Regions from separate parts of the Apibacter sp. B3935 genome, predicted to be linked through region 2. Evidence: riboswitches for the same ligand, from Rfam matches in the RefSeq annotation. Region 2 holds a riboswitch; the other holds the start of a gene.

Region 1 (4,440 bases), on a different contig from region 2:
AGTATGAAGAAGCTGCAAAATTAAGAGATACCGAAAAAGAGATTGAAACTAAATTAGCGAATGCACAAAGAGAATGGGAGAAATCTTCAAGAGAACATCGGGAGATTGTTACCGAAGATAATGTTGCAGAGGTAGTTTCAATGATGAGCGGTGTACCTGTACAAAGAGTTGCAGAAGGAGAGCTTAAAAAACTTGCTCAAATGAAAGATCTGATGAAAGGAAAAATAATCGGTCAGGACGAAGCGGTCAACAAAGTAGTAAAAGCCATTCAGAGAAACCGTGCCGGATTAAAAGATCCTAACAGGCCTATAGGTACATTTATATTCTTAGGAGCAACCGGAGTTGGAAAAACTCAATTAGCAAAAGTTATTGCCAGAGAATTATTTGATTCAGATGATGCTCTCATTAGAATAGATATGAGTGAATATATGGAAAAATTTGCCGTATCTAGATTAGTTGGAGCTCCTCCGGGATATGTAGGATATGAAGAAGGAGGGCAATTGACAGAATCCGTAAGAAGAAAACCTTATGCTGTAATCCTCTTAGACGAAATTGAAAAAGCACATCCGGATGTATTTAATATCCTTTTGCAAATTTTAGATGACGGACATGTTACGGATAGTTTGGGAAGAAAAATAGATTTTAGAAATACAATAATCATTTTAACTTCCAATATCGGAACTCGTGAACTCAAAGAATTCGGTGACGGTGTTGGATTTGGAACTTCTGCCAAAAAATCATCTTCCGATATAAGAGCAAAATCTACTTTAGAAAACGCTTTAAAGAGAACTTTTGCGCCTGAATTCCTTAATAGGATCGATGATGTTATCATCTTTAATAATTTGGAAAAGGAAGATATATCTAAAATTATAGATTTAGAATTGAAAAATGTGTACGATAGGATTGCTAAAATTGGATATGAAGTAGAATTATCTCCGGAAGCTAAAGAATTCATCATTGAAAAAGGATGGGACAAAAATTTCGGTGCACGTCAGCTTAAACGAGCGATCCAGAAATATGTGGAAGATGTGATCGCTGAAGAAATTATTAATTCATCGATACATGACGGAGACCATCTCTATATTGGATTAAATAAAGAAAAAGACAGTACGGAAATTAAAATACGGGAGGTGGAAAAAGAATCCCCGACAAAAGATTAAAAAGATAATTAATGAAGAGCCTGTTTGATTGAATCAAGCAGGTTTTTTTTATTTTATAAATACCGGAGTAGTTAATAAATAGATACAATCCATAAAAAATCCGAGAGAATTAACAATGATATACAAAAAACATTTGCCCAGAATGGCCGTAACCCTTTTATTTTTTTTCTTTGGAGGCAGTTCCGCGACTTGGGCTTCACGAATTCCAACGATTAAATTATCGATGAATGTTTCCGATTCCAATTGGGGATTGGTTTTACTATTTTTATCCATCGGAACACTTATTACGTTACCTTTTGCGGGTAATTTAATAAAAAAGCTGGGAAGCAAAAAATCAACTCTTACATTTATCATTCTTTACTTTATATTTTTAATCGGGATTGGATTTTGCGGTGAATTATGGCAATTGAAACTCAATTTAATAGCCTACGGGGCCATAGGTAATTTAACCAATATAGCTATAAATACACAAGCTGTTAATGTGTCAAAATCCTATAAAGGCCAAATAATAGGCTCCATGCACGGTACTTGGAGCATTGGAGGTTTTTTTGCTTCTTGGTTAGGAGCAGTAATGATTGCTAAAAATATTCCACCCTCAGAGCATTTTATTTTATATTCTTCCATAGGAATTCTGGTTTCCCTTTGGTTATTCAGATACTTGTTGCCGGATGAAGCCAAAGAAGAACCAATGGAATTACCGAAAAAATCAAAATTTATCAGAGTTGATAAAAATCTTATTGTATTGGGATTTCTTGCTTTTTTTGCTATGGTTTCTGAAGGAACGATGACCGATTGGTCCAATGAATATATGAGGAATATAGTGAAAGCCGATAAAAAATATATCGGATATGGATTGACTGCCTATATGGCAGCCATGGCTTGCGGACGATTCATTTCTGATTTTGTAGTTCGAAAATTCGGTTCAAAAGTTACGTTGATCATCAGCGGATCTTTAATTTTTATAGGTATGATCTGTGCTGTTCTATTTCCAACATTACTAACTACACTTCTTTCGTTCGTTATTGTTGGACTGGGAATATCTGCAGTCGTACCCTTAGTATATACCTTAGCGGGAAATTCAAAAACAGCTTCGCCCGAACAAGCGCTTACAGTTATTACCAGCATTGGTTTTATCGGTTTTTTTCTAGGCCCTCCTTGCATTGGTTTTTTAGCTGAAAAATTTTCATTACAAATATCTTTTACTTTCATTTCCTTGTTTGGAATAGGAATAATTTTCTTGGTAAGATTTTTTAAGATAAAGTAAATTTATTTCTTTATCTTAGAGGTAAAATAATATAATATAAAATTATTTTATTATGAAAATTATGGTATATTTACATCACTTATCAAGAAAGGTGGAGGGACTGGCCCTGTGAAACCTTGGCAACCGGCCTGCTTAGGCTTGGTGCTAATTCCAGCCCTGAGGGGAAAGATGAGTGATTCGCGAGTTGTGAGTGTGTTGAGTTGTGAATAATTTCTTTTTTCCTTTCCGGTTTTTCTTGATACAGTTTTAATAAATATAATTTACTAACTGTAAGAAAGATAATGAAAAAAGTTTCTTTGTTAATGGTAAGTTTAATTTTAGAATTTACCAATTATGTGGATGCTCAAGAAAAACGGGCCGTAGATTCCCTTGATCTTGAAGAGATTGTTGTAGTCGGTGGCAGAAGTTCAGAACGAACCAAAGTAAATTCTCCCGTTGCCATAGACGTAATAGATGTCAGGAAAATAGAAAAGGCATCTCCTCAGTTAACCGTTAACGACTTATTAAATTATTTAGTACCTTCATTCAATTCAGTTCGCCAATCTTCTTCCGATGGAACGGAACATATTGATCCGGCTACCTTGAGAGGTATGGGTCCCGATCAGGTTCTGGTATTAGTGAATGGAAAAAGACGGCATACTACCTCATTAGTCAACTATCAAAATACGGTAGGTAACGGATCTGTGGGTACAGATTTAAGTGCCATACCCGTTTCAGCAATAGAAAAAATAGAGGTTTTGAGAGATGGTGCTGCAGCTCAATACGGTTCGGATGCCATTGCCGGTGTAATTAATATTATTTTAAAAAAGAATGAGGGCGGCTCGGCATCCATCACCTATGGATTAACCAATAGAAATGACGGGGAAACTTACAATTTTAGCGGAAATTACGGTGCTAAATTAGGAGATAAAGGAGGAAGTATCAATCTTTCTTTTGTAGTCAGCCAAAGAAATAAAACCAATCGTTCATATGATAATAATCTGGACAAGTTTGGTGATAATTTTGCCTATGATTTTGCACCGGATCCCGATCAGGCCAGAATAAACGATGAAAAAATTATGGCAGAAATGGGTTTAACCCAAAAAGACTTCCGTTTCAGGGCAGGAGATGCTCAAATTAAAAATCAACAGTTTTTTATAAATTCCATTTATCCATTATCCGAAAAGTATGAGTTCTATTCATTCGGCGGAGCAAGTTTAAGACAAGGAGAAGGAGCTGAATTCCGAAGACTTCCCAGTGAAAAAACTAATGTAGTTAAAGAACTTTATCCGATAGGATTTCAACCTTTATTAAAATCCACTATTTATGATATTTCTAACTCTACGGGAATAAGATATATGCATAATAATTGGATGGTAGATATAAGTAATACCTTTGGAGAAAACCTCTTTAATTATAAGGCTACGCATACAAACAATGCTTCGTTGGGTATACATTCTCCAACGGAATTTAAAGCCGGGGGACATGAGTTTATGCAAAATACTATCAATCTGGATATTTCTAAAAAAATAAATACACTTCTTTCTATTGCCTTCGGAGGAGAATTTAAATACGAACAGTATAGAATAAAGGCCGGAGAAGAAGGCTCATGGATGCGTTACGATAAATTTGGTAATCCGGCAACAGCATCTACTCTTCCCACCGATATACTGGGAGAGGGGGGAGCACAAGGTTTTATAGGATTTTCTTCTGAAAATGCGTTAAAGGAGGACAGAAATAATGCCTCCGGTTATGCGGATGTAGCATTTAAAAAAGGAAAATTTTCCGGTGATTTGGCAGGAAGATATGAGCATTATTCCGATTTTGGTAATTCTTGGATAGGAAAGTTGGCGGTGCGTTATGAATATGTAAACGGATTTGCTGTAAGGGGAGCTTTCAGTAATGGATTCAGAGCCCCTTCTCTGCAACAGCAATATTTCAATAATTCTTTTTCCAGTATCTCATCGTCGGGATCAGGAGTTGTTTCTAAAGGTATATTTAGAAATGACAGTCCTTTGGCAAAAGCTTTAGGTATTG
Region 2 (4,440 bases):
GAAAAAATGCTTTCACTTTTCAAAAAACAAGCGAAAGACCAAGCTTTACTTTTTGATAATTCTAAGATAATTCCTATATATAAAGAATTGTATGACCGAGCATTGTGCAATCATAACTAAATAGTTAAATTTACATACTTATCAACCCAATCAGCTGAAAAAAATAACATTTATATTCGGGTCTTTAATCCATGAAGAATTCGCTAATTTATGTAAACAGATGAAACCTATAAAATAATTACCTGAAAGGCTGCTGTATTGTTCTTCGATGGACTCAAAATCATCAAAACCGGAAAATTGGTCGTGATATCTCACATAAACTTTATAAATTTTAGTATCTACTAATTGTAATTGTTTATTTAGATGAATATATTTTTTGTTTTCATATCTGTAATCATATGTTAAAGCTGAAATATCAGAAAGTACGGCAGATCCGGTGGGTTTATCTCCGGCACCTTTACCAATCATCAGTTGCTTTTCAGAAAAAGCACTTTCTAAAACCACTCCATTATATTCATAATTTACATGAGCTAATGTATTTTCTTTTTCTATAAAAGTAGGAGCACAAAAACCCGTAATTTCATTATTATTTTTATTGCATCTTGCTATTAACTTGATTGTTAAATTTCTTTGACGAGCAAATTCCAAGTCGAAATCACTAATTCTTGATATTCCAAAATTAAATATAGATTCCGGCTTAGTAATAAGTCCAAAAGCATGAAAAAGAATAATACACAATTTATATTTAGGATCAATTCCCTCAACATCTAAGGTAGGATCTGATTCTGCGAATCCTTTGTCTTGAGCTTCTTTTAAAACCACAGGATAAGAAAGTTTTTCATGGATCATTTTGGTTAAAATGAAATTGGTAGAACCATTAAAAATTCCCGAAACCGATGTTAACAAATCATTGTCATAATATTCTTCTAAATTTCTGATAATGGGAATACTGGCACAAACAGAGGCTTCATAGAGTAGGGGAACTTGGTATTCTTTTTCCAACTTTAGAAGTTCAGGTAAATGTTCGGCAATCATCTTTTTATTTGCCGAAACTACAGCTTTTCCGTTTTTCATGGCCTCTGAAACAATATCAAAAGCAGCATCAGCGTCATCTATTAATTCGACAATAACTTCAATTTCAGGGTCCGATAATAACTCGTATTTATCGGTAGTAAAATACTTTTTATCGATTGATCTCGGTTTATCGGGATGTTTAATACATATTTTTTTAATATTTGCATCTACACTTTCGGCTTCTTCTAACACTTTATACAATCCCGTTCCCACACATCCAAACCCAAAAATTCCTAATTTAAGTTTATTTCTTATCATTTAATTATTCAATTTATAAAATTAACCGTTAATCTAAAGCTTGTTTGATATCATTAATCAGGTCATCTACATTTTCAATTCCTACCGATAAACGAATTAAAGAATCTTGAATTCCTGTTTCTTTACGAACTTCAAGAGGGGTTGATTTATGGGTCATGGTGGCAGGATGGCTACCCAAACTCCTAACATCGCCTAAATTTTCAGCTAAAAGAAAAATTTTGGTACGTGTTAAAAAATCTTTTGCCGTTTCTAAAGTATCGTCTTTTAAACTAAAAGATACCATTCCGCCAAACCCTTTTTGTTGTTTGGCCGCAATATGATGATTGGGATGATTTTTTAATCCGGGATAATATACTTTATCTACTTTGAAATGTGTAGTTAAAAATTCAGCAATTTTTTGAGCATTTTGTGAATGTTTTTCCATACGCAGAGATAGAGTTTGAATTCCGCGTAAGGTTAACCAACTATCAAAAGGCGAGAGTACGCCCCCTGAGGTATTTTGTAAATATTTTAATTCTTCGGCTATTTTAGGATCTTTCACAACTATAAATCCGGATAAAACATCTCCATGTCCTGAAAGATATTTAGTTCCACTGTGTACAACAATATCTGCTCCTAAACGTATCGGTTGTTGTAAAGCAGGAGATAAAAAAGTATTATCTACAATTAATAGTGCTCCCACTTGCTTGGAAATTTTAGCGATTTCTTCAATGTCGGATATTTTTAAAGTAGGATTTGTAGGGGTTTCCAGCCAAATGAAGCGAGTTTTATTTGAAACTGCTTGTAAGACATTTTGAATATCAGTAGTATCAATAAATTTAGAGGTTACACCAAATTTATTATAAACTGTAGTAACTATTCGATAAGTACCTCCATAAACATCATTTACAGCAATAATTTCATCCCCTTGTTTTAATAACTTTAAAACACAATCCGTTGCAGCCAATCCCGATGAAAAAGCAAATCCGGCAATACCACCCTCTAATTCAGCAATGGCTTGTTCTACAACTTTACGTGTAGGATTAGCCGTTCTTGTATAAGCAAATCCTTTATTCACATCCGGTTCTTCCTGAACATAAGAAGAGGTTTGGTAAATAGGAGTAGAGATAGCTCCGGTAAGTACATCAGGAGTAGAAATATGTACTAATTTTGTTTCTAATTTCATGACTAGGTTGTTTTTTCTAATTAATAAATGCCTTAAAATTCATTAATCATCATAAAACAACTTATACAAGATTCCCATTTAATTTAAATTCTAAATTATGAATTAGCTTCTTTTTGTAGGTCGAAAGAAGCTCGTATTATTTGTATTTGTATGTAAGCTGTTTCGACTTATCTTTCCTTTACGGTTGGATGCAGCACCTACTCATATAAGAGGGTTGCTAAGGTATCATAGGGCCAATTCCCTCCACCTTTCTTGATAAGTAATTTTATTAATGATCGTTAAATATATTACAAAGATAAGTTTTATTTTTTAATTTCCAATAAAAAACGATTTTATTATAATATTTATAAAGGTATTGTATCTTTAATAATCATTATAATATAAGATATAAAGTATGCTAGATATAAATCAATTTACCTACAGAAGCATTTAAATAACCGTCGAAATTAATTCTAAGTTTAAAAAAATACATTTTTTTGCAATGGTAAATATTTTATACTAGGGCATGATTTATAGTAAGATCAATAATAATATTATACAATGTAAATGATATTTTAACAACCCATTCATTAGATACTGATTTTATTTATTGGTAAGCTTTTTTAATACATTTTCAATCATTTGCATTCGACTGTCTAATTTTTGTGACGCAGCATCTAATGTAAACCCTTCTTCCAATAATTCTTTTATTAGAATCATTTTTTTAATATTTTCATAATTGTATCTTCTGTTTTTTCCTTCCTGTTCTGTAAGACTTTTGATAATTCCTTTATCTTCCCAATACCTAATTTGTCGGGTAGGAATTCCGGTTATTTGAGAAACTTCGCCAATGCCCACAATTAATTGCTCTAAAAACTTAAAATCGAAAGATAAATGATTGGTTTCATTCATTTTGTAAATTATTTACATTATTTGAAGTAAATATACATAATAAAAGTTAAATTTGTAATTGTAAATAATTTGCATAAAATGTAAATATTTAACAATAAACTATAATTAAAATTTAAATATTATGCTCATAGACAAAAATGTTATTATAACCGGCGCTACAGAAGGAATAGGCTTGGGCATTGCTCGTGCTTTCGCTCAACAAAGAGCAAATCTTGTTCTAATTGCCAGAGATCCTCAAAAATTAAACAAAATCAAAGAAGAATTTTCGTCGTATCACGTAACTGTTTCTCTGATTTCTGCGGATTTAACGGAAATTGAAAAATTATTTTCAGTTGGTAAACTAATTTTAGAAAAAGTAAAGACAGTTGATGTGTTAATTAATAATGCAGGAATCGGTCGTTTTAATCCTTTTGAAGAAACATCTGAAGATTTATTAGATAAACACATTAATCTTAATATGAAAGCACCTTATATACTGACTCAAAATTTGTATCAATCTTTGAAAAAATCCAAAGGAAATATAATTAATATTTCATCTTATTTTTCACACAGAATGTTACCGGGAAGAGAATCTACTGCTTACTCCATGACTAAGGGCGGTATAGATTCATTTACTAAATCATTGGCTTTTGAGGCAGGAAAAGATGGAATTCGGGTTAATGCTATTGCTCCGGGAAGTATCGATACGCCGCTTCTACGATATAATTTAGAACAGCTAAGCGAAGAAGGGAAAACAAATTTTCATACAATGATTAAATCTATATATCCGATGGGTAGTATTGGAACGGTAGAAGATATTGGGGCGGCTGCTGTTTTCCTGGCATCCGATCAAGCCCAATGGATTACCGGAACGATCTTATCAGTTGATGGCGGGTTAACAACTAATTAGTTAATAAAAGATAGCATAAAGAAATATAAAAAAACCAATCCCAAAACGGATTGGTTTTTTCAAGTCTATTTATAGTACAATATTGACAATTCGTTTAGGCACTACAATAACCTTTTTTGGTTGTTTGCCGTCAAGATAATTCGGTGTTTTTTCATGAGCCATT

Evidence for each region. Region 2 has a riboswitch for S-adenosylmethionine ahead of GFV00_RS02465 (PLP-dependent aspartate aminotransferase family protein). Riboswitches for the same ligand answer to the same signal wherever they lie in the genome.
Region 1: it holds a riboswitch for S-adenosylmethionine, as region 2 does, so the genes downstream of both, GFV00_RS09270 (TonB-dependent siderophore receptor) here and GFV00_RS02465 (PLP-dependent aspartate aminotransferase family protein) in region 2, are expected to answer to the same signal.

The regions. Positions count from the first base shown of each region.
Region 1 is NZ_WINL01000005.1:49,753-54,192, forward strand. It holds gene GFV00_RS09260 (ATP-dependent Clp protease ATP-binding subunit) at 1-1,160, shown strand, start outside; gene GFV00_RS09265 (MFS transporter) at 1,276-2,424, shown strand; SAM riboswitch class I at 2,501-2,599, shown strand; gene GFV00_RS09270 (TonB-dependent siderophore receptor) at 2,706-4,440, shown strand, end outside.
Region 2 is NZ_WINL01000001.1:579,254-583,693, reverse strand. It holds gene bshA (N-acetyl-alpha-D-glucosaminyl L-malate synthase BshA) at 1-120, shown strand, start outside; gene GFV00_RS02470 (homoserine dehydrogenase) at 151-1,332, opposite strand; gene GFV00_RS02465 (PLP-dependent aspartate aminotransferase family protein) at 1,361-2,497, opposite strand; SAM riboswitch class I at 2,662-2,759, opposite strand; gene GFV00_RS02460 (MerR family transcriptional regulator) at 3,080-3,388, opposite strand; gene GFV00_RS02455 (SDR family NAD(P)-dependent oxidoreductase) at 3,510-4,277, shown strand; gene leuS (leucine--tRNA ligase) at 4,347-4,440, opposite strand, start outside.